Regions from separate parts of the Thermomonas carbonis genome, predicted to be linked through region 1. Evidence: predicted binding sites of a transcription regulator. Region 1 holds the regulator's gene; each other region holds the start of a gene.
The links. Region 1 encodes sigma-54, which starts transcription at its own class of promoters, with help from an activator protein. Its sites were predicted from a motif close to TGGCACGNGCNTTGC; they were not measured.

Region 2: a site for sigma-54 is predicted at 2,765-2,779, ahead of glnA (type I glutamate--ammonia ligase). Genes of this name have one in related genera too.
Region 3: a site for sigma-54 is predicted at 1,340-1,354, ahead of H9L16_RS16395 (prepilin-type N-terminal cleavage/methylation domain-containing protein). Genes of this name have one in related genera too.

The regions. Positions count from the first base shown of each region.
Region 1 is NZ_CP060719.1:291,234-299,125, reverse strand. Features, by position in the region: gene rapZ (RNase adapter RapZ) at 1-80, opposite strand, end outside; gene hprK (HPr(Ser) kinase/phosphatase) at 119-1,072, opposite strand; gene hpf (ribosome hibernation-promoting factor, HPF/YfiA family) at 1,130-1,456, opposite strand; gene H9L16_RS01455 (RNA polymerase factor sigma-54) at 1,521-2,939, opposite strand; gene lptB (LPS export ABC transporter ATP-binding protein) at 3,012-3,731, opposite strand; gene lptA (lipopolysaccharide transport periplasmic protein LptA) at 3,731-4,255, opposite strand; gene lptC (LPS export ABC transporter periplasmic protein LptC) at 4,239-4,796, opposite strand; gene H9L16_RS01435 (KdsC family phosphatase) at 4,793-5,338, opposite strand; gene H9L16_RS01430 (KpsF/GutQ family sugar-phosphate isomerase) at 5,338-6,330, opposite strand; gene H9L16_RS01425 (BolA family protein) at 6,385-6,633, shown strand; gene murA (UDP-N-acetylglucosamine 1-carboxyvinyltransferase) at 6,633-7,889, shown strand.
Region 2 is NZ_CP060719.1:1,252,392-1,260,283, reverse strand. Features, by position in the region: gene H9L16_RS05780 (P-II family nitrogen regulator) at 1-187, opposite strand, end outside; gene H9L16_RS05775 (TorF family putative porin) at 209-991, opposite strand; gene glnA (type I glutamate--ammonia ligase) at 1,314-2,723, opposite strand; gene H9L16_RS05765 (undecaprenyl-diphosphate phosphatase) at 2,924-3,778, shown strand; gene H9L16_RS05760 (META and DUF4377 domain-containing protein) at 3,823-4,698, shown strand; gene H9L16_RS05755 (YbhB/YbcL family Raf kinase inhibitor-like protein) at 4,785-5,393, opposite strand; gene H9L16_RS05750 (YheT family hydrolase) at 5,390-6,439, opposite strand; partial or broken gene H9L16_RS05745 (lysophospholipid acyltransferase family protein) at 6,436-7,211, opposite strand; gene H9L16_RS16145 (hotdog fold thioesterase) at 7,262-7,636, opposite strand.
Region 3 is NZ_CP060719.1:1,773,342-1,781,233, forward strand. Features, by position in the region: gene H9L16_RS08115 (NAD(P)/FAD-dependent oxidoreductase) at 1-256, opposite strand, end outside; partial or broken gene H9L16_RS16390 (hypothetical protein) at 242-334, opposite strand; gene H9L16_RS08120 (GtrA family protein) at 301-744, opposite strand; gene H9L16_RS16395 (prepilin-type N-terminal cleavage/methylation domain-containing protein) at 940-1,296, opposite strand; partial or broken gene H9L16_RS15995 (prepilin-type N-terminal cleavage/methylation domain-containing protein) at 1,799-1,898, opposite strand; gene H9L16_RS08135 (sigma-54-dependent transcriptional regulator) at 2,178-3,593, opposite strand; gene H9L16_RS08140 (sensor histidine kinase) at 3,668-5,266, opposite strand; gene sucC (ADP-forming succinate--CoA ligase subunit beta) at 5,424-6,590, shown strand; gene sucD (succinate--CoA ligase subunit alpha) at 6,602-7,477, shown strand; gene H9L16_RS08155 (DNA topoisomerase IB) at 7,579-7,892, shown strand, end outside.

The DNA.
Region 1 (7,892 bases):
TCGGCTGGCAGGTTGTCGACGCAGTAGTAGCCCAGGTCCTCGAAGGTCTTCAGCGCCACCGACTTGCCCGAGCCGGACATGCCGCTGACGATGACCAGTGGCGATTCGGCCGCAGTGGTCACTCGGAGCGTTCCAGGAAGTGGCTGTGCCGGGCCATGAACGCCGCCGCAGGATCGACGCCCTTGCTGCGCAGGATGTGCATGCGGGTGGCGGCCTCGGTGAGTACGGCCAAGTTGCGGCCCGCCATCACCGGCAGGGTGATCGTGGGTACATCGAGGTCGAGCACGCGGCGGGTGCCGAGGTCGCCGGTGAGCCGTTCCATGCCGGTGGGGCTTGGCTCCAGCGAGGGCCGGCTGAGGTGCACGATCAGGCGCAGGTACTTGTTCCGCTTGACCGCGGTGTCGCCGAACATCTGGCGGATGTTGAGCACGCCCAGCCCGCGCAGCTCCAGCATGTCCTGCAGCAGGTCGGGGCAGGTGCCGTCGAGCACGTCCGGCGCGATCTGGGTGAATTCGGGCGCGTCGTCGGCGACCAGGCGATGGCCACGGGTCACCAGTTCCAGCGCAAGTTCGCTCTTGCCGGAGCCGGACTCGCCGGTGACCAGCACGCCGATCGAGTAGATCTCCATGAACACGCCATGCAGGGTGATCCGCGGTGCCAGCGTTCGTGCGAGCACGTACTGCAGGTGGTTGAGCAATTCATGGCCGCGGCGTGGCGACACCCACAGCGGGGTATCGGATTCCTCCGCGGCGATGCGCAGGTCCTCGGGGCAGGTCTGGGCCTTGCTGATGACCAGCGCCAGCGGCCGGTAGTCCATGATTTTCTGGATCGTCTCCCAGCGTTGGCGTGCGTCCAGACCATCCAGCCAGGCGAGTTCCTCGGTGCCCAGGATCTGCACGCGGTTCGGGTAAATCGTGTTCAGGTAACCAGCGAGCGACGGACGCCGGGCGACGGTTTCCACCGCCTCCAGCACCCGTCGCGCGCTGTCTTTCTGGCCCGCCAACCAGCGCAGTTCCAGCCGGTCCTGCTGCTTCTCGAAGAGTTCGGCGGCGGTGATGCGGGCAGCGTTCACCACGTCGTCCCCGCCCGCAGGCGGGGTTGTCGTCCCCTGTCGCTCATTGCGGCATGCTCAGCCGATCACGTCGAGGTGGGCGATGCTCTCGCCGCGATGGTGGTCGACCATTTTTTCCTTCTGCTTCATCAGCAGGCGATCCAGCTTGTCCGCCAGCAGGTCGATGGCGGCGTACATGTCGACGCCGTTCGCATCGGCGTGGAGGCTGCGGCCGGTCATGGTGACGGTGGCTTCGGCACGATGCTGCGGCTTGTCCAGGCCCAGTTGGACGCGGATCTGGCAAGGGTGCTCGAAATGTCGACCGAGCCGGGAAAACCGGTTCTCCACGTAGTCGCGCAGCGCCGGGGTGACATCGATCTGCTGGCCGTGGGTTTCGATCTGCATCTTGACCTCCTTGCTCGTGTGAACCGACGGCACCGATGCCGCCGATGGGTGCGACGCAACGGCGTCAGCCGATGCGCACGCGTTCGTGAGAGGCCGGGATGTGCAGGGCCTCTCTGTATTTCGCCACGGTGCGCCTGGCCACCGGCACGCCGTCCGCCTTCAACGTATCGGCGAGGCGGGCATCCGACAAGGGCTTGCGCGGATCTTCCGCTGCCACCAGCTTGCGGATCATGTCCTGGATCGCGGTACTGGACGCGCTGCCGCCGCCTTCGGTCTCGATCCCGGAGGCGAAGAAATCGCGCAGCGGAATCGTCCCGCGCGGGGTGCGCACGTATTTGCGCGCGATCGCCCGCGACACCGTGGATTCGTGCAGGCCCAGTTCCGCAGCGATGCTGCGCAGGGTCAGCGGGTGCAGGGCCTGTTCGCCGAATTCCAGGAACGCGGCCTGCTCGCGGACCAGGCAGCGCACCACCCGCAGCAACGTGTCCGCACGCGACTCCAGCCCCTTCAACAGCCAGCGCGCTTCCTGCAGGCGTCCGCGCAAGTAATCGGCATCGCTGTTGCTGGCGTGGCGGATCATCTGTTCGTAGCCATGCTGGATCGCCACCCGCGGCATCGCGCCGGCGGCCAGTGCAACCCGCCACAGGCCTTGCTGGCGCCAGATCACGCAATCGGGGGTGAGATAGGTTCCGGCGGGGAGTTCGCCGTGTTGCGAACCGGGGCGCGGATCCAGGCTGCGCAGCAAATGCACCGCAGCCTCTGCCTCGCCGCGCTCGCAGCGCAGTTCGTGGCAGACCCCGTCGATACCGATCTTCGGCAGGCGCTGCAGCGGGCCGGCGGTGACCAGCATGGCGACATCGCGTCCGGCGGTGTCGACCGGCAGTGCGCGCAGTTGCAGGCGCAGGCACTCGCCGAGGTCGCGCGCGCCCACCCCGACCGGATCGAACTGCTGGATCCGGTGCAGGACCTGCAGGAGTTCGTCCAGGCCGGCATCGATCTCGGGCCGCAGGCTGCGCGCCAGTTCTTCCAGGTCTTCGCGCAGGTAGCCGTCATCATCGATCGCATCGATCAGCGCAACCCCGATGCTGGCGTCTCGCTGGCTGAAATGCCCCAGGTGCAGCTGGAACAACAAGTGATCGCGCAGGCTCTCCGCCGCGGCGGGATGTTCGATTTCGTCATCGCCGCGATCCGACGACGGACCGATGCGTTCCTGCCACGGTTCCGCCTCGCGGTCCCAGTGATCTTCGGCTTCGGCGGCATGGACGGTGGTGTCCACCGGCGCTTCGATCTCGCGCGCCTCGTGCGCTTCGCCGGGCGTGGCCTCGCCGTCTTCCGCCCAGTCGAGCAGCGGATTGCTGGCCACGGCTTCGGCCACTTCCGCTTCGAGTTCGACGGTGGACAGCTGCAGCAGGCGGATCGCCTGACGCAGTTGCGGCGTCAGGACCAGATGCTGCTGCAGCGCGGGGGAGAGGCGCTGCTTCATCGCCCCCAGCATATCGCCAGATGCGGGTAAAAAAACGTTAGCGATGCATGCACGAGCGATGCATCGCCGCGATCAGAGGCGGAAGGCATCGCCCAGGTAGACCCGGCGCACATCGGTATTCGCCAGCACCTCCGCCGGCGTGCCCTGGGCCAGCACCGCGCCATCCGCCAGGATGTAAGCGCGGTCGCAGATGCCCAGTGTTTCGCGCACGTTGTGATCGGTGATCAGCACGCCGATGCCGCGCTCCTTGAGATGGCGGACGATGCGCTGGATCTCGTTGACCGAGATCGGATCCACGCCGGCGAACGGCTCGTCGAGCAGGATCATGCGCGGCTTGCCGGCCAGCGCGCGGGCGATCTCCACCCGCCGGCGCTCGCCGCCGGACAGACTGGCCCCGGCCTGGTCGGCGACGTGGTTGATCTGCAGTTCGTCGAGCAGGGCAGAGAGTTCGGTTTCGCGGGCGTCGTCGTCCAGATCCGGGCGCAGCTCCAGCACCAGCCGGATGTTGTCGGCCACGCTGAGCTTGCGGAACACCGACGGCTCCTGCGGCAGATACCCGACGCCCAGCTGGGCGCGGGCGTACATCGGCCGGTTGGTGATGTCGACGCCGTCCAGCACGATGCGGCCGGCATCCGCCGGCACCAGGCCCACGATCATGTAGAAGCAGGTGGTCTTGCCGGCGCCGTTCGGGCCGAGCAGGCCAACCACTTCACCGGCCTTGAGGGTCAAGCCGAAGTCGCGCACCACCTCGCGCGAGCGGTAGCGCTTGCGCAGGCCTTCGGCAACCAGCATCAGCCGCCCGCCTGGGCCGACGCGCCCTGCGCGCTCTTCGGCAGGATGCGCATCTTGACCCGGCCGTTGCCGTTGCCGCCGCTTTCGACCTGGCCGGATTTCATGTTGTAGACCACGCGCTCGCCATTGAGCGTGCCGCGCTGTTGGGTGATGGCCACGTTGCCGGTGAAGACCACCACTTCGCTGCGCAAATCGTAGTCAACGGCGGACGACTTGGAATCGAAATCGGTGCCGTCGTCGAGTTGCTGGCGCAGGGTGACGCCGCCGGTCATCTGCACCCGGCTCATGTCGCCATTGACCTGCTGGATGACCGCCTTGGCCGCCTTGATCCGCAGGGTGCCCTGGGTCATGGTCACGTCGGTGTAGGTGCAGCTGTCGTTGGCACCCAGGCCGCAGACCTGGTGCGCGGCCTCGATGTCCATCGGCTGGTTGCGGTCGGACGTGCGCGCATCGGCCATGCCGGCGGCGAGGGCAAGAACCGCGGTGGACAGCAGGGTGGCGGTGGACTTAGCGCTGGGGGACATAACGGGTGCGCACCTGGGACAGGAGGGAAATTTGCTGGCGGTCGAAGTCCGCCTGCATGCCATGGCCATTCATTGTAAGGCCGGGCCGGGTGATCGCGACTGCGACGGCCGAGGTCGCCCGGTTCTCGCCGGGGAACAGGTTGAGCTGTTCGGTTTCGATGCGGGTGGCCGGTGGCGCATCCGCCGGGCTGGTGGCCAGCACCTTGCCGCGCAACTGCAACTGGCTGCCGTCGGCCGGCACCACGCCGTACTTCGCATTGATCCGCCAGTAGCGGTTGTCGCGGTCCGGGACCAGGAACACCGGGGTGGCCAGCTCCATGGTCTTGTCGGCGGGATCGCGCTGCAGCACCGGGCCACGCAGGGTGAAGGATTCCTGGCCCTGCTTGTCCAGCGAGGTGATTTCGAAGTCGCGCAGCACGTAGTCGGGACGGGTCTTGAGTACGCCGTCGTCGACCGGCCGCGATTGCCGCCACACCGACCAACCGCTGGCGATTGCACCCACCAGCAACGCGATGGTCAGACCGGTCCGCCAGCTGATCACGGATGTTCTCCGTGGGCGAGGATGCCTTCGACATGGCCCTGCGCATAGAGCAGCAGGTCGCAGGCATCGCGGCCCGCGCCTTCGCCACCACGGCGCGGGGTGACCCAGTGCGCAGCCGGCAGCACCCAGTGGTGCGCATTCGCCGTCGCGATCGCTAGGCCCACATGGCGCATCGTCGCCAGATCCGGCAGGTCGTCGCCGACGAAGGCCACCTGGTCCATGCCGATGCCCATCCCGGCGGCAATCCGCTGCATGCAGGCCAGCTTGCTGCGCTCGTGGGTGTGGATGTGCTTGACCTGCAGTTCGCGGCCGCGGCGTTCGACGACTTCGCTGATACGCGCGGTCACCAGGGCGGTCTCGATGCCGGCATGGCGCAGCAGGGTGAAGCCGAGACCATCAAGCACCTGGAAGGACTTGGCCTCGTGGCCGTCGGTGCCGTACAGCAGGCGGCCGTCGGTCAGGGTGCCGTCGACATCGAAGCCGATCAGCTTGATCTTCGCCGCGCGTTCGAGGAGATCGGCGGAGTAGGCGGGCATCGTCATCACACCACCCGTGCGCGCAGCAGGTCGTGGATGTTCAGCGCGCCGACCACCCGGCGTTCGCCGTCGACGACGAGCAGTGCATTGATCTTGTGGGTTTCCATGAGTTGCGCGGCCTCCACCGCAAGCGCGTCGGCATCGATGGTGCGCGGCGCGCGGGTCATCACCGCTTCGATGCGGGTGCCGCGCAGGTCGACGTGTTCATCGTCCAGGCTGCGGCGCAGGTCGCCGTCGGTGTACAGGCCGAGCAGGCGGTCATCGGCATCCACGACAGCGGTCATGCCCAGCCGCTTGCGGCTCATCTCGACCAGCGCTTCGCTGACACTGGCATCGGGGCCGACCTTGGGGACATCGTCGCCGGCATGCATCACGTCGGTGATGTGCAGCAGTAAACGCCGGCCCAGCGCGCCGGCCGGGTGCGAGCGGGCGAAGTCGTCGGCGGTGAAGCCGCGTGCCTCGAGCAATGCCACCGCGAGCGCATCGCCCATCGCCAGCGAGGCGGTGGTGCTGGAGGTCGGTGCCAGCGCCAGCGGGCAGGCTTCGGACGGCACGCTGACGTCCAGGTGGATGTCGGCTTCGCGGGCCAGAGTGGATGCCGGCCGCCCGGTCATCGCGATCACCGGATTGCCCTGTCGCTTCAATGCCGGCAACAGCAGCAGCACCTCGTCGCTTTCGCCGGAATACGAGAGCGCCAGGACGATGTCGGCGTCGGTGACCATGCCCAGGTCGCCGTGGGCGGCTTCGCCCGGATGCACATAGAACGCGGGGGTACCCGTCGATGCCAGCGTCGCCGCGATCTTGCGCGCCACGTGGCCGGACTTGCCCATGCCGCAGCACACGACCCGGCCGCGACTGGCCAGGATGGCCCGGCAGGCGGCGGAAAATGCACCATCGATGCGCCCGGCGACGGCCGCCAGTCCATCGGCCTCGACCGCGAACACGCGACGCCCGCTGGCGGCGAAATCGAAGTCGTTGGCGTGGGCGGGCTGGGGCACTAGGGATTCCGCTAAACTTGGTCGTTCAGTTTACTTGAGCCCACCGCACACGCCATGAACGCCGACAGCATCCGCCAGATGATCGAGACAGGCTTTGAAAAAGCCGGCCTGCCCGGTGCCCGCGCCGACGTGCAGGGCGAGGACGGCGTCCACTTCGAGGCGACCGTGGTCAGCGAGGCGTTTGCCGGCAAGTTGCCGCTGGCCCGCCATCGCATGGTCTACGCCACCCTGGGCGAGAAAATGGGCGGCGAGATCCATGCGTTGCAGTTGCGTACCGTCACCCCGGCAGAGGCGGCCGCCTGATGCAGAAGATCGTGGTCACCGGCGGTGCCCGGCTCACAGGCGAAGTCCGCATTTCCGGCGCCAAGAACGCGGTGCTGCCGATCCTGTGCGCCACCCTGCTGGCCGACGCGCCGGTGCGGATCACCAATGTGCCGCGCCTGCACGACGTGTTCACCACCGCCAAGCTGCTTGCCGGCCTGGGTGCCGGCATCGTCCACGAGGGCGATGCGATGACGGTCGACCCGCGCAGCGTGAACAGCCACATCGCGCCGTACGAGCTGGTCAAGACCATGCGCGCCTCGGTGCTGGTGCTGGGGCCGCTGCTGGCGAAATTCGGCGATGCCGAGGTGTCGCTGCCGGGCGGTTGTGCCATTGGCTCGCGCCCGGTCGACCTGCACATCAAGGGACTGCAGGCGCTGGGCGCGGACATCACCGTGGACCATGGTTTCATCAAGGCGCGCAGCAATGGGCGCCTGAAAGGTGCGCGCCATGTGTTCGAGCTGGTCAGCGTGGGCGCGACCGAGAACGTGCTGATGGCGGCGGCGCTCGCCGACGGCACCACCGTGCTGGAAAACGCGGCGATGGAGCCGGAGATCGTCGACCTGGCCCACTGCCTCATCGCGATGGGCGCGAAGATCGAAGGTGCGGGCACCTCGCGGATCGTGATCGAAGGTGTCGAAGCGCTGCACGGCTGCGAACATGCGGTGATCGCCGACCGCATCGAAACCGGCACCTTCCTGGTTGCCGCGGCAATGACCGGCGGCCGCGTGGCCGTGACCCATGCGCGACCGGACACGATGGATGCGGTGCTCGACAAGCTGCGCGAAGCCGGCGCGGAGATCGCCATCGACGGCGATCGCATCACCCTGGACATGCAGGGCAAGCGGCCGCGTGCGGTGAACCTCACCACTGCCCCGCATCCCGCGTTCCCCACCGACATGCAGGCGCAATTCATGGCGCTGGATTGTGTGGCCGATGGCGTGGGCGTGATCAACGAGACGATCTTCGAGAATCGTTTCATGCACGTGAACGAGTTGGTGCGCTTGGGCGCGGATATCCGCGTGGACGGGCATACCGCCGTGGTACGCGGCAGCGACACGTTGAGCGGCGCGCCGGTGATGGCCACCGACCTGCGCGCGTCGGCCTCGCTGATCCTGGCCGGGTTGGTCGCCGATGGCGAGACCGTCATCGACCGCATCTACCACCTGGATCGCGGCTACGAGAACATCGAAGCCAAGCTGTCCGCGCTGGGCGCGAGCATCCGCCGCGTCGATTGATTT
Region 2 (7,892 bases), 960 kb from region 1:
CCTCGATCTTCAGCTTGGGCAGGAAGTCGACGACGTATTCGGCGCCGCGATACAGCTCGGTGTGGCCCTTCTGCCGGCCGAAGCCTTTCACTTCGGTGACGGTCAGCCCGGAGATGCCGACCTCACCGAGGGCTTCGCGCACCTCGTCGAGCTTGAACGGGCGAATGATGGCGGTGATGAGTTTCATCTTGGCTCCCTGTGTGGTGCGTCAGAACGCCTTGGTGACGGTCAAGGCAACGGTGTCGCGCGCGGTCTTGTTGCCGTACGGATTGACGTAGAGGGTGTCGTCGGCGTCGGTGCCGGTGTAGGCCAGACCCACGGAGAACCCGTTGTCGAACCCCTTGGTGATGCCGAGCTTCCAGTCCGCGTATTCGAACGCGCCGTTGCCGCTGCCCTGGATCCACTGCTTGCCGGCGTGCGCGCCCAGGGTCCAGCCCTCCGCCACCACGAAATTCGCGCTCAGGTCGAGGTAGCCGCTGCCGCTGGAATCGGCGTAGCCGAACAGGTCGGTGGTGGCCACCGAATACTTCGCGCCGAGGGTGATCTTCTCGCTCGCGGCCACGCTGATGCCCGCGTAAACCTCGAGGGTGTCGGCGCTGTTGAAGCCGGAAGGGAAGTCGCCGGGATACCAGTAGTACAGCGCGCCGACGTCGTAGCTGACGGTGTCGTTGAACTTGCCACGGTAGCCACCGTAGACATCGAGTTCGAGGCTGCTGGAAATGGGTGCGGCGGTGCTGGAGAGATCGGACAGCCAACTGACGTTGCTGCCCCAGGTGCCGACGTAGAAGCCGCTATCGGCCGCGTACTCGACGCCGCCCTGCAACGCGGGTCCCTGGTTGGCCTGGGTGGTGCCGCGGAAGATGTAATCGCTGGTGATGCTGACGCTGCCGGTGGTGCCGGCATGTGCGTTGGACGCGAGCGCGAGGCTGGCCAGGATGGATGCCATCGCGGTGTTGCGGATCGAACGAGTGGTGCGTGTGCGAGACGGCATGACAAGGCTCCTCGATAAGCGGTAGCCCTCCCCAGTCATTTGTTGCGTGCACGTGCGATGCAGGGTGGTTGGTCCTGCTCGCGGCGATAGTCGATCGCCGTTTGTTCCTCCTTGCGTGATGCGCGTCCTGCGCGTCGTGCGGTCCCCACCGCACACCTGGCCCGCATCGTTCCCTTCCTCGGCCACAAGGGCGCGGGAGGGGCACATCCGTCGATGTGCCCTCCCGGCCCCATCCGATCCTCGCCGGGGAGGGAGCGAAGCGAGGATCAGCCTGCTTCGCCCTGTTGCATCGCTTGCCGCCACGCGGGCGGCTGCGCTCACATCAGATCGCGTAGTACATCTGGTATTCGAGCGGATGCGTCGCCGCGCGGAACGCGGTCACTTCCTTCATCTTCAGCGCGATGTAGCCATCGATGAAATCGTCGGAGAACACCCCGCCGGCCTTGAGGAAGTCGCGATCCTTGTCGAGCGCTTCCAGCGCCTGGTCGAGGCTGTGGCACACGGTCGGGATGTTCTTCTCTTCTTCCGGCGGCAGGTCGTACAGGTCCTTGTCGCTCGGTGCGCCCGGGTCGATCTGGTTCTTGATGCCATCCAGGCCGGCCATCATCAGCGCGGCGAAGGTCAGGTAGCCGGAGTTCATCGGATCCGGGAAACGGATCTCGATGCGGCGGGCCTTCGGGTTGGACACGTACGGGATGCGGCAGCTCGCCGAGCGGTTGCGCGCGGAGTAGGCCAGCATCACCGGCGCTTCGAAGCCCGGCACCAGGCGCTTGTAGCTGTTGGTGGTCGAGTTGGTGAACGCGTTGATCGCGCGGGCGTGCTTGAAGATGCCGCCGATGTACCACAGCGCCATCTGCGACAGGCCGCCGTAGCCATCGCCGGAGAACAGGTTCTTGCCGTCCTTCGCCAGCGACATGTGCACGTGCATGCCGCTGCCGTTGTCGCCGACGATCGGCTTCGGCATGAACGTCGCGGTCTTGCCGTTGCGGTGGGCGACGTTCTTGATGATGTACTTCATCGACAGCAGTTCGTCGGCCTTCTGCACCAGGGTGTTGAACTTGGTGCCGATCTCGCACTGGCCGGCGTTCGCGACTTCGTGGTGGTGCACTTCGACCTCGATGCCGATGGCTTCGAGTTCCTTGCACATCTCGGCACGGATGTCGTGCAGCGAATCCAGCGGCGCGACCGGGAAATAGCCGCCCTTCACGCCCGGGCGGTAACCGGTGTTGCCGCCTTCGTATTCGCGACCGGAGTTCCATGCGGCTTCTTCCGAATCGACATGGAAGAAGGTGTGGCCCATCTCGTTGGCGTAGCGGACGCTGTCGAAGATGAAGAATTCCGGCTCCGGGCCGAAGAATGCGGTGTCGGCGATGCCGCTGGACTTCAGGTAGGCCTCGGCGCGCTTGGCCACGCCGCGCGGATCGCGCGAATAGGCCTGCATGGTCGCCGGGTCGAGGATGTCGCAGGTCAGGATCAGGGTCGGGTCGGCGGTGAACGGATCGATGATCGCGGTCGATGCATCCGGCAGCAGGACCATGTCGGATTCGTTGATGCCCTTCCAGCCGCTGATCGAGGAACCGTCGAACATCTTGCCGTCCTCGAACAGGCTGGCGTCGACGATCGACTTCGGGAACGTCACGTGGTGCTGGACGCCACGCACGTCGGTGAAACGCAGGTCGACGAATTCGACCTTGTTGTCCTTGATCAGTTTTTCGACATTCTCGAGCGACACGGCAAACTCCGGAACAGACGGTTGGGATACCCGTTGCTATCGCAAGCGTCGTGCCAACATCCAAGTTGTTGATTTTCATGGCATTGCTGCAGTGCAATCGCGGATTTAGCACCCTTGCGGTTCAATTTCCAGGGTCGATGCACTCCTTTGGTGCGAACGCGCCTGCGTTATCCTGCGCCACCACCGACTGCCCGCCGCCCATGAACGACCTGCTCGCCGCGTTGCTGCTCGGCATCATCGAAGGCATCACCGAATTCCTGCCGATCTCCAGCACCGGCCACCTGCTGATCGCCGAACGCTGGCTGGGCCACCGCAGCGACCTGTTCAATGTGGCCATCCAGGCCGGCGCGATCCTCGCCGTGGTGCTGATCTACCGCCGCCGCCTGCTCGGCCTGCTGGCGGCGTTCGCCGGCCGCGACATGAGCGCCCCCTACGACCCGCTGGGCATCGACATCAGCCCGAAGCTGGCACGTGAATACGGCTTCAAGCTGCTGGTCGCCTTCGGCGTCACTGCGGTCGGCGGCCTGACGGTCAAGGCGTTCGGCTGGGAGTTGCCGGATACCGTGCAGCCGATCGCCTGGGCGCTGATCATCGGCGCGGTGTGGATGGTCGTCGCCGAACAACTGGCGGCCAAACGCGCCGCGCGCGATGGCGAACGCACCGCGATTTCCTGGACCACCGCGGTGCTGGTCGGCGTGACCCAGGTCGTGGCCGGGGTGTTCCCCGGCACCTCGCGTTCGGCGGCGACGATCTTCGTCGCCTTGCTGGCGGGCACCACCAGCCGCTCGGCGGCGACCGAGTTCGCGTTCCTGGTCGGCATCCCCACGATGTTCGCGGCGACCGGCTACGAATTGCTGTCGATGGCCCGCGACGGCGGCCTGCACGGCGAGGACTGGACCGCGCTGGGCGTGGCCTTCGTGGCCTCCGCGATCACCGCATTCGTCGCGGTGAAGTGGCTGCTACGCTACATCGAGACCCACCGCTTCACCGCCTTTGCGGTGTATCGCCTGATCCTCGGCATCGCCCTGCTGCTGTGGGTACCGGCGGGCGGCTGAAACGATTCGTGGGATCCACTCCGCCTCAACGCCCAGGCATTGCCATGAAACGACTACCCGCCCTCGTCCTGCCCATCCTGTTTGCCGGCTGTGTCGGCACCGAGACACCTGCAGATCCCGCCAAGTCCAGCCCGGATGCCGTTGCCGTCCCGAACCCTGCTCTCTCGGCACCTGCACTTGCACAAACTGCCCCGGCTCCCGAACCGCTCGCAGGACGGCAATGGAAGCTGCTGCAGGCCAGCGATGCCAACGGCAAGCGCATCGCCGCACTGTTTGCACAAGCAGACAGGCCGCTGCAAGTGGAATTTGCCCGAGGTCGCATGGCGGTCACCAACGCCTGCAACCCCCTGTACGGGAAATACAGGCGCAACGGCGACGTTCTGGAACTCGAGGCGCTCGCATCCACCATGAAAAAGTGCCATGACCCCGAGCGCATCGCGCTCGACCTCGAGGTGAAGCAGCGCCTCACAGGAAAGTTGTCGTCATCTCTGACCGGTAATGACAAACCCAGGATGACGCTGCGAAATGCTGCCGGCGATGCCCTGGTGTTCCTTGCAGCACCGATCGTGCCAAGGCGCTACACCGGTACGGCGCAGGAAATCGTGCTGGAAGTCGCTGCCATGACCAAGCGTTGCAACGATCCCGAGATTCCGGACTACCAGTGCCTGCAGGTTCGCGAAGTCGCGCCTGAGAAGGCCGGCGACGCAGCCAACGGCAAGGATCGAAGCGGGGATACGGGGTTCGACCGCTTCCTCAATTTCTACGGCGATATCGAGGGTTACACCCATGTGCCGGGTGTCGGCAGCGTCTTGCGGATCCACCGGCGCAAACTGGCCGACGCGCCCGTCGGCGGCCCCTCGTCGGTCTATATCCTGGACGCGGTACTGGAGACCCGGCCGGCAAGCGCCCAGGCTGACTGAGGCGCATCAGCTGCCAGTAACTCCGAAGGGGATCGTGTCGGCGGCCTGGCAACTTGCATGCATCCAGACGCGGGGGTGTACCCAGATCAAGGATGCAGGCTGTACGTCCCGTACGTGCTCGCCTCGGCCAGCACGTGGCCGCGCATGGCGCGGAACACGTCGCCGGCGGTGAACGCTGTTGGCAGGTCGAGGGTTGCCACATCCAGCGCGAACACGCGGAAGAAATAGCGATGCACGCGTGCGTCGTGCGGCGGCGGATACGGGCCGTCGTAACCGAAATAGTCGCCGCCCATCGCCGCATCGCCGGCGAACCAACCGGTGTAATCGTTCAGTCCGGAGCGTCCACCTGCATCACTGCCCGCGGGCTTGCCGCGCGACGTGATGCCCTCGCTGCAGCTGCCGGCGGCGATGGCGTCGATGTCGGTGGGGATGTCCACCACGGCCCAGTGCACGAAGTCGCCGCGCGGATGCGCGACCGGGATGTCGATGCTGGCGTCGGCCACCAGCGCGCCGTCGGTCGGCGCATCGGTATCGATGCACAGCAGGGCAAACGATCGCGTGCCTTCCGGTACTTCGCTCCATGCGAGATGCGGATTGCGGTTGCCGCCGAAGCCGTTGTCGCCGTCGCGCGCGCCCATCGCGAACTCGGGCGGGATCGGCTGGCCGTGTTCGAAGCTGTCGCTGTGGATTTTCATGCGGACTCACCTGGTGTGTTGGCCGGAGTTTGCACCGCAGCGGGTTCAAGCGCCGTCGACAAGTGCTCCGCCACCCAATCCTCTGCATAGCCGCGCAGGCGGGCGTCGCGCAGGAACGCACAGTGACCGCCGTGCGCCGCGATTTCCACCGTCGCATTGGCGGGCAACTGCCAGTCGTGGAAATCGTCCACCGGGATCACCGGATCATCCGCCGACGTCAGGATGTCGGCCGGGACCTGCAAGTCGCGCATGCGGTCCCGGCTGATCCGGTAACCGTCGAAATACGCATCGACGTCCGCAAATCCGGTATGCCGCGCCACCAGCCATGCCGTCAGTTCACGCAGGCGGCGGCTGCGCAGCTGCTCTTCGGCGATCGCATGCTGCTCCGGGAACAGGTCGCGCTTGCGCCGCAACGAGCGCGTCCACTTCTTCAGGAAGTAGCGCTCATAGAACGGCAGGCCGCGTTCCATCGCGGCGGTGGTGCGCTCGGGATCGAGCGCCGGGCAGACCGCCGCCACGCGTGCCAGGCGCAGCCCCGCACTTGGCGCATGCAGGGCCACCCGCAAGGCGAAGTTGCCACCCAGCGAATAACCGGCGACGACCATGGGTTGCTCCGGCTGCTGCCAGCGCCCGGACACCGCCAGCGCCGCCTGCAGCACTTCATCGAGCCGATTGGAATGGAACAGGTCTTCGTTGAGGTGGTGGGTATCGCCGTGGTCGCGGAAATTCAGGCGGAACACGTCGAAGCCGCGTTCGAGCAGGCGGGCGCAGGTCAGCCGCATGTAGCCCGATTCCGCGCTGCCCTCCCAGCCATGCAGCAGCAACGCAAGCCCGCGCGGCGCGCGCGCCGGCAGGGTGCTGTGGACGCCATGCAGGCGGATCCCGCCGCCGGCATCGACCAGGTGTTCCCCATGCACGGCACCCAGCTTGCGCAGTTCGCGTCCGCCACGCGCCACCCGTATCGGGCTGCTGGACAGCAAGGTCTGCAGGTGCGGGCTGCGCAGCCAACGCGGCGCGCGATAGGCGCTGACGGTCTGCAGGCTCATGCCGCCGCCATCGCCGCTTCGACGCGCTCGCGCGCGGTCTGGGCGATGCCGCGGCGGCCGGCCTGTTCGGCATGCAGGATCGGTTCCAGGAAGCAGACCCGCACCGGCCGCGCGGGTTCGCCGAGCAGGCGGGCGAAATTGCCCATGAAACTCTCGCCGGGGCGAAGGCGACGATCGGTTGCGCCTCGCAGCCATCGCCGTAGCAGAGCGCCACCGGCTGTACCGTGGCATCGGCATCGACCGCAGCGGTGAAGATGCGCGCGTGGAAGGCACCGAGTTCGCGGCCATCGCGGGTACCGCCTTCCGGGAACGCGGCCACCGCACGACCGCTGCGCAGGCGCGCACTCATCTCGGTCATCACCCCACCCAGCGAATGCGTGTTGCCGCGCTGCAGGTAGATGGTTTCCGCATGCGAGGTCACCCAGCCGACCACCGGCCAGCCGCGGATCTCCGCCTTGGCGATGAAGCCCATCATGTGCTGCGAATGCAGGGCGACGATGTCGACCCAGCTGATGTGGTTGGCGACGAACAGGGTGCCGCCGGTACGCGGCGTGCCAACGCCCTCCACGCGCATGCCGAATACCCGCAGCAGGCCGCGCGCCCACCAGCGGATCGCGGCGTGGCCCACCGGGCGGCGGCCGTCGTCGCCGACTGCGATCAGCAGCAGCACGATCGGCAAATGCACGAACAGATGCCAGAGCAGGAACGGCAGGCGATAGCCGTAGCGCAGGGCGCGCAGGCAAGACTCGACGGCGGGGGACGTCGCGGGCATGGTCCGGAACCTTAGCGGGTGCAGGCTGGAGCAGTCAGCCTAAACAGGCATCAGGCGTGGCCGCTGGCGGGCGGCTGCGGCAATACCGCCAGGGTGATCCGGCTGATGCAGACCGGTTTGGCGGCCTCGTCCTCGATGCGGATTTCCCAGACCTGGGTGCTGCGACCGATGTGGATCGGCCGCGCAGTACCGGTGACGATGCCGCTGCGCACCGCGCGCAGGTGGTTGGCGTTGATCTCCAGCCCCACCACCGCATTGCCGCCAGCCATCAACATGCCGGCGCTGCTGCCCAGGGTCTCGGCCAGCGCGACCGAGGCCCCGCCATGCAGCAGGCCATACGGTTGGTGGGTGCGCGCATCGACCGGCATGGTCGCGCGCAGGAATCCGTCACCGAGCTCGGTGAAGCGGATCCCCAGTGCCTCCATCAGGGTGCCGGCGGAGCGCGCGTTCAGCGCCTCCAGGCTCGCCCCTTCGGGCCAAGCGAACGTGTTGGCGGTCAAACGCGGTTCAACCGAACTTGAACCCGCCCGGGCGCCAGCTGCGCGTGTAGGATTTGCTGCCACCGGGCGCGCCGTAGCCCCGGTGCTGCCGTAACCGCTGCTGCGACCGTAGCCGCCGCCGACCTCGCGATCGCGGCGCTGGTGCATGCGCTCGATCAGTTCCTCCCGACGGCCGTCCAGC
Region 3 (7,892 bases), 1.5 Mb from region 1:
CTGAAGGCGCGTCTGCCACTGCGCCCTGGTAGCGGAGCTCCCGTGCGGCATCCGGATCCGCGGAGGCGGCCACGGGCATCATCCCGCGCCACCAGTCCATCACCCAGTCCGACTTGGAGAAGAAACGGTGGCCGCCGATGTCGATCCGGTTGCCGTGGTGCTCGACCGTGCGCGAAATCCCGCCGACTTGATGATCCGCCTCGATCACGGTGATGTCGTGGACGCCGGAAGCCTGCAGTTCCAGTGCGGCCGTCAGGCCGGCGGGACCGCCACCAACGATGACGATGCGGGTTGTGGTGTTCATGCGCTGTCCTTGCTGGTCCGTAGTGCGCGCGCGGAGGCTGCGAACAGCAGGGTCTTGCGCACCAGGTAATTGAAGACGAAGGTCACGATCGCCGCGGCCAGCTTCACCAGTTCGGGCAACAGGTGGAGTTTGACGACGCCAAGCCAGAGCAGGACTTGAGTGATGCCCAGCCCGGCAATTCCGATCCCGACGAAGGCCAGGAACTCTACTGCCGGCGCGTCCGCGAAGGCGCGTTGACGGAACACCCAGCGGATACTCAGCAGGTAGGCGACCAACGCGCCCACGGCGAATCCGATGGACGCCGACCAGCCCAGGCTGAAATGCAGCAGCCGCAGGCAAGTAGACAGCGTGCCGAGGTCCGCCAGCAACGCAAGCACAGAGGCGGCGAAATAGCGAAACAGGTCATGCCGCAGCCATGCGGCGATAGGAAATCGTGTCATTGCGCCCCGGATCCGTCAGCCATGGGAAGGGCTGTTGCTCCCCATCCCTCGCGCCTGTCCCGATGATAAGGGACGCGGTTCACCAAGTGTTGTCGGTGGCAAAACACGTGGCGTCGATCACATGGCCGCGTCGCCACTCCGTTGCTGATGTTCCTTAGGAGCGATCGAGTGACGCGCCTTTGCGCATCGCTTGGCTCAGACCGACGGCGTCATCGTGCAGTTGCTGTTGTCGGCCCTGCAGCTCGTGCTCGCCGTTCCTGGTGCCTTGGGCGCAAAAGTGATGACAGTGCCGCTGGCGACGGCGGCGGCATCAATGGTGCCGGTCATGGAGCTGCATGCTTGGTTCGACGGTGCCGGGAAGCCTGCGAAGCTATTGGTCACGGCCACGATGGCCTGGTTCATGTAAGCCTTCGCTTCCGCTTGGCATGCGCCTTCCGCCGATCGAACCCGATAGTTGTTGTAGGCCGGTAGCGCAATGGCGGCGAGGATGGCGATGATGGCCACCACGATCATCAGTTCGATCAGGGTGAAGCCTTGCGAATTCCTGTGCATGTCGATTCCCCGGGGGCGTTTTTCGCTGGTAACAAACCATTACGCAATAAGCGGGCCAAGCGTCACGTGATGTGGCGTTGATTGCGTGTTTCCGTGATGCTGATCACTAGCCGATCGGCGTAGGTCGATGATCGGTAGCAACCAGCCTATTAGCGGCGCGGGAGCGCCGAGCGCGCTGCCATATCCAAGGCAAAAAAAAGCCCCTCTTGCGAGGGGCTTTCGGAACCATCCTTTCGGACGACTACGGTCGATTAGACCGACGGCGTCATCGAGCAGGTCGCGGTCGCGGCATTGCAGATGGTGGAGCTGACGCCCGGGGTCTTCGGGACGAAGGTCACGTTGGACGAGCTGGTGATGTCCCCGCTGGTGATGGTCGGGGCCGTAGCGCAAGCACCGGTGGTCACCGCAGTCGGAATCACCATCTGCGACTGGCCAGCAGCCACGGCCGAGTTGGTGTAAGCCTTGGCTTCAGCCTGGCAAGCGCCTTCGGCCGAACGGATGCGGTAGTTGTTGTAGGCCGGCAGCGCGATGGCGGCCAGGATGGCGATGATCGCGACAACGATCATCAGTTCGATCAGGGTAAAGCCTTGCTGCTTCTTCATGGTGTATCCCCTAGGGTTGGTTGGTGTGATCCACGTGTCGCGACATCCCGCTGTAACGGTCCTTCGGCAGCCGGATGGCTTTGGCACGTGCGAGAGTTATAACGCAGGATGCATGCCAATTCAGGACAGGTTGAAACTGAGCGCAATTCTGAAAGCGCGGTCACGTTTCTGGCCTGTGCTTGCTTATGAAATGTGACCATTTGCGTCAATAAACTGACGCATATCGTCACATTGTCAGGTCTGATTCAGGTACGCGCGCATGTCCGTGAGTAGCGACAGTCAATCGATCCCGAGTTTCTTCAGCTTGTACCGCAGCGCGCGGAAGGTGATGCCGAGCTGCGCGGCGGCGCGGGTCTTGTTGTAGCGGTTGTCGGTCAGGGCCTGCTCGATCGCCTTGCGCTCGATTTCCTCGATGAAGTTCGGCAGGGCGCTGGTGGCGGACTCGCGCGGATCGATCCGGGACGGGTCCATCGCGGCGGCGGCGGCTTGCGCGGGTGCGCTGGGGCGCATTTCCGGCAGCCGCAGGTCGGCGGCGCGGATGCCGTCGTCGTCGGCCAAGGCGAAGGCACGCTCCAGGATGTTCTCCAGTTCGCGCACATTGCCGGGGAAGTTGTAGCGGGCCAGTGCCTCCAGGGCATCCGCATGCAGGACCGGTTTCGCGCGGTGCTGGGCGTTGGCCAGGCGGGCGAGTATGGCGTCGGTGAGTTGCGCCACGTCCTCGCGTCGGTCGCGCAATGGCGGTACGCGAAGCTCTATGACGTTGATGCGGTAGTACAGGTCGTGGCGGAAGCGGCCGTCCTCGACCAGTGCCGCCAGGTTCTTGTGGGTCGCCGAGAGGATGCGCACGTCCACCGGCACTTCTCCATTGGCACCGACGGGACGCACCGATTTTTCCTGGATCGCGCGCAGCAGCTTGACCTGCATCGGCAGCGGCAACTCGGCCACTTCGTCCAGAAAGAGGGTGCCGCCTTCGGCCGCCTGGAACAGGCCGGGTTTGTCGGCATGGGCGCCGGTGAAGCTGCCTTTCTTGTGGCCGAAGAACTCGCTCTCCATCAATTCCGCGGGAATTGCGCCGCAGTTCACCGGCACGAATGGTCCGGCGGCGCGCATGCCCTCGTCATGGATGGTCCGCGCCACAAGTTCCTTGCCCACGCCCGACTCGCCGGCGATGTAGATCGGCGCTTGGCTGCGGGCGACCTTGGCGAGGGTCGTGCGCAGGTCGGCCATGGCCATCGAGCTGCCCAGCAGGCGGGCCATGGCTGGCCCGGCGGCGTCGGCGAGCCGGGATGCACCGCCAGCGGAGGCCTCCAGGCCCAGTTTCAGCGCGTGCTGGACCAAGCCGCGCAGCACCGACAAATCCACCGGCTTGCTGACGAAATCGAACGCGCCGGCCTTGAGCGCGCCGACGGCCGCTTCCTGATTGCCGAAGGCGGTGATCATCGCGACCGGGGTCTGCGGGTACAGCTGGGAAATTTCGCGCACCAGATCCAGCCCGGAACCGTCGGTCAGCCGCATGTCGGTCAGGCACAGCGCATAGGTGTTGTGGCGAAGCAGTGCCCGAGCGTCATGCAGGGACGAGGCGGTATCGCACTTCAACCCCATCCGTCCGAGCGTCAGGACCAGTAATTCGCGGATGTCGCGCTCGTCGTCGACGACCAGGGCGCAGGCTTGGGTGTTGCGGGCAGGGGCGCTCATGTCCGTCCACGATAGCGCGTTGCCGTGTTGCGTCCAAGTGCGACGCAGAGCGGCACTGCGCTGGGTTCGCCCCGTCAGACGGTGGTGATCGCGCGCGCGCCGGCCAGGCGGATGCGAAAGCAGGCACCACCGGCCGGCACCGGCACATAGTCCAGACTGGCCTGATTGGCCTGACAGAGCTCGCGGGCGATATAGAGGCCCAGCCCGGTGCCATGCCCCGAGGTCGTGAAGAACGGCCTGAACAGCTGGGCGGCGACCGTTTCCGGGATGCCGGGTCCACGATCGGTGACGTCCAGCACGGGTGCGCCGGCGCTGTCGAGGTGGGCATGCACGCCGATCCGTGCCGGTTCGCCGGGCAGGCGCCCGTACACCAGCGCGTTGTGGACCAGCACGGTGACCACCTGTTGCAGCTGGCGGCGGTCCACCATGGCCGCTACGGCAGTCCGTGGCAGATGGCCGTCGAGCCGATCGTTTTCCAGCGGATGACTCTCCTGGTATTCGGCGACGAAGCTGCGGACGAACTCGCCCAGATCGACGTGTTCGGGGCGGGCAGCCTCGCGGCGGGCCAGGCCGAGCACGTTCTCGACGATGCCGTTCATGCGATGGGTCTGCTGGTAGATGATCTCCAGCAGGCGACGGTCGGCTTCGGGGATGTCGCGGGATTCCTCCAGCAACTGGGTGGCGTAGCTGATCGCGGCCAGCGGGTTGCGGATTTCGTGGGCCAGGCTGGCCGAGAAGCGCCCCAGGGTGGCCAGGGTCAGAGACTCCGCGCGCCGCGACGCCAGCGAGGCATCGTCCAGGAACACCAGGACCTGGTCGCTGCCGGCCAGCAGGCGGGTGAAGCGCGGCAGGACTTCCGGCAGGCCGGGGCTGAGCTGCAGCGGCACCGGATCGCCATCGCCTTCCTGCTGCCAGCGCTGCAACTGCCGGGCCAGGTCCGGCGCAGCGGTGGCCAGTGTGCGCCGACCTTCGCCGGAGCTGCCCAGTTGCAGCATCGCCGCCTCGTTGGCCAGGCGGATCTCGCCGTCGCCCTCGATCAGCAGCACGCCGGTGCGCATGCGCCGGATGATCAGCTCGTTGACCTCGGCCATGTTGGCGACCTGGCTGCCGCGCTCCTCGGCCAACGCCTGGCTGGCGCGCATCTGCCGGCCGACCACGCTGGTCAGGGTGGCGATGGCGAGGTAACTGACCGCGAACATCAGGATCTCGGCCAGCGGCCGGTCGCGGCCATGGCCGGCCAGCAGCGTCCACATGTGCTCGCCGACCAAGGCCGCGCCGGCCACGGCGGCGATGGCCAGGCTCCAGCGCAATGGCAGCAGCAGGGCGGCGGCACCGACGTTGAACAGCAGCATCATCGCGATGCCGGCTGCGGCGTCGGGCAGGGCGTGCATGGCCAGCAGCGACGCCGCGATATCCAGTGCGATCCCGAGCAGGACCATCGGCCTGACATGCCCGCGCCTGCGCAGGAAGAACAGCAGGCACGCGGCCAGCAGGTAGACCGCCGCGACCGCCGACGCCAGCACGGGATGGCGCGGCAGGCCGCCAAGCCAGACCCCGACCGGACTGAACACGGTCAGGCACAGCAGCGCCCCCTCCAGCACCCGATAGAGGGTGAAGAAGTGCAGTTCGCGACGAATCGCGGCCTGGATCGGGCTGGGGCTGGGCGAGGACATCGGCCCGAGTATGCAAGATGGCTGGCCAATGCCGACGATGGTCGGGTCTGCATGCGGCGCTGCAACACGCTAAAATGCCGATCCGCCCGCAACCGGCCACCTGCCGGCCACGCGATGCGTCCATGCCGGCATCGGCAATCCTCTTCCCGGGTGACCCATGAATTTCCACGAATACCAGGCGAAACAGCTGTTTGCCGATTACGGCATCACGGTACCGGCCGGGCGCGTCGCGCGCTCGCCCGAAGAGGCCGTCGACGCGGCCAAGGCGATCGGTGGCGAGGCCTGGATGGTCAAGGCACAGATCCACGCCGGCGGGCGCGGCAAGGCCGGCGGGGTGAAGTACTCGAAGTCCTTCGACGAAGTGCGCGAGTACGCCAAGGGCATGCTCGGCACGAAGATGGAAACCTACCAGTCGGCGGGCGTCGCGCTGCCGGTGGATTCGGTGCTGGTCACCCAGGCCACCGACATCGCCCAGGAGCTGTACCTCTCGGTGATGGTGGATCGTTCCACCCAGTCGATTACTTTCATCGCCTCCGCCGACGGCGGCGTGGAGATCGAGAAGACCGCGGTCGACAACCCCGACGCGATCAAGACCCTCGTCGTGAACTACGTGCAGGGCCTGCAGCCGTACCAGACCCGCGACATGGGCTTCGCGCTGGGGCTGAACGCCAAGCAGGTGAACCAGCTGAGCAAGATCATGCTCGGCCTGTACAAGCTGTTCAACGAGAAGGACCTGGCGCTGGTCGAACTGAACCCGCTGGCGATCCTCACCGACGGCAACCTGGCCGTGCTCGACGGCAAGATCAACTCCGACGACAACGCCAACTTCCGCCACCCCGAGCTGGTGGAGATGCGCGACATCAAGCAGGAAGACGAGACCGAAGTCTTGGCCTCGAAGTACGACCTCAACTACGTGACCATGGACGGCAACATCGGCTGCATGGTCAACGGCGCCGGCCTGGCGATGTCGACGATGGACGTGATCAAGCTGGAAGGCGGCACGCCGGCCAACTTCCTCGATGTCGGCGGTGGCGCCAACAAGGAGAAGGTGACCGAGGCGTTCAAGCTGATCCTGCGCTCGCCCGACGTGAAGGCGATCTTCGTCAACATCTTCGGCGGCATCGTCCGCTGCGACATGATCGCCGAGGGCATCATCGCCGCGGTCAAGGAAGTGGGCGTCAAGGTGCCGGTGATCGTTCGCCTGGAAGGCACCAATGTCGATGCCGGCAAGGAACTGCTGAAGAACTCCGGCCTGGCGATCACGTCGGCCGACGACATCAACGACGGCGCGAAGAAAGCCGTCGCCGCCGCTGCTGCAGCCTGAGGCCCGAACCCATGTCCGTTTTGATCAACAAGAACACCAAGGTCATCGTCCAGGGCTTCACCGGCTCGCAGGGCACCTTCCACGCCGAGCAGATGGTCGACTACGGCACCCAGGTCGTCGGCGGGGTGACGCCCGGCAAGGGCGGCACCCAGCACCTCGGCCTGCCGGTGTTCAACACCGTCGCCGAGTCGGTCAAGGCCACCGGTGCCGACGCTTCCGTGATCTACGTGCCGCCGCCGTTCGCGGCCGACGCGATCCTGGAAGCGGCCGATGCCGGCATCAAGGTGATCGTCTGCATCACCGAGGGCATCCCGGTGCTCGACATGCTGCGGGTCAAGAACACCCTGAAGGGCTATCCGGACGTGGTGCTGGTCGGGCCGAACTGCCCCGGCGTGATCACCCCGGGAGAGTGCAAGATCGGCATCATGCCGGGCCACATCCACATGCCCGGCAAGATCGGCATCGTCTCGCGCAGCGGCACCCTGACCTATGAAGCCGTGAAGCAGACCACCGACGCCGGCCTCGGCCAGTCGACCTGCATCGGCATCGGCGGCGATCCGATCAACGGCACCAACTTCATCGACGCGCTGAAGCTGTTCCAGGCCGACCCGCAGACCCTGGGCATCATCCTGGTCGGCGAGATCGGTGGTTCCGCGGAAGAAGAAGCGGCCGACTACATCAGCAAGCACGTCACCAAGCCGGTAGTCGGCTTCATCGCCGGTGCGTCGGCGCCGAAGGGCAAGCGCATGGGCCATGCCGGCGCGATCGCCTCGGGCGGCTTCGGTACCGCGGAAGGCAAGTTCGCCGCGCTGGAAGCGGCGGGCGTGACCACGGTGAAGAGCCCGGGCGACCTGGGCGCGGCGATCGCCAAGCGTCTCGCCGGCTGATTTCGTTCCACATGCTGTGATCGACAAGCCGCCTCCGGGCGGCTTCGTCGTTTCCGGGCATCGTGGCGCGGCGTTGACGCGCGCATCGGCATGGTGCCGCGATGTCGGACAAACGCCAACCGCTGACACCCGAAGCCGCTTCCGCACGCCAAGGCGGACTGGTTTACGTCAGCGATACCGACCCCGGGTTGCGGCGTCGCACGGCAGGAAACGTGTTTCGCTACCTCGATGCACGCGGCCGCGCGATCCATGATGACGCGACCTTGCAGCGCATCCGCATGCTGGCGATTCCGCCGGCCTATCGCGATGTCTGGATTTGTCCGCGCGTGAACGGTCACTTGCAGGCCACCGGCCGCGACGCCCGCGGGCGCAAGCAATACCGTTATCACCCGCGCTGGGCCGAAGTGCGCGATCG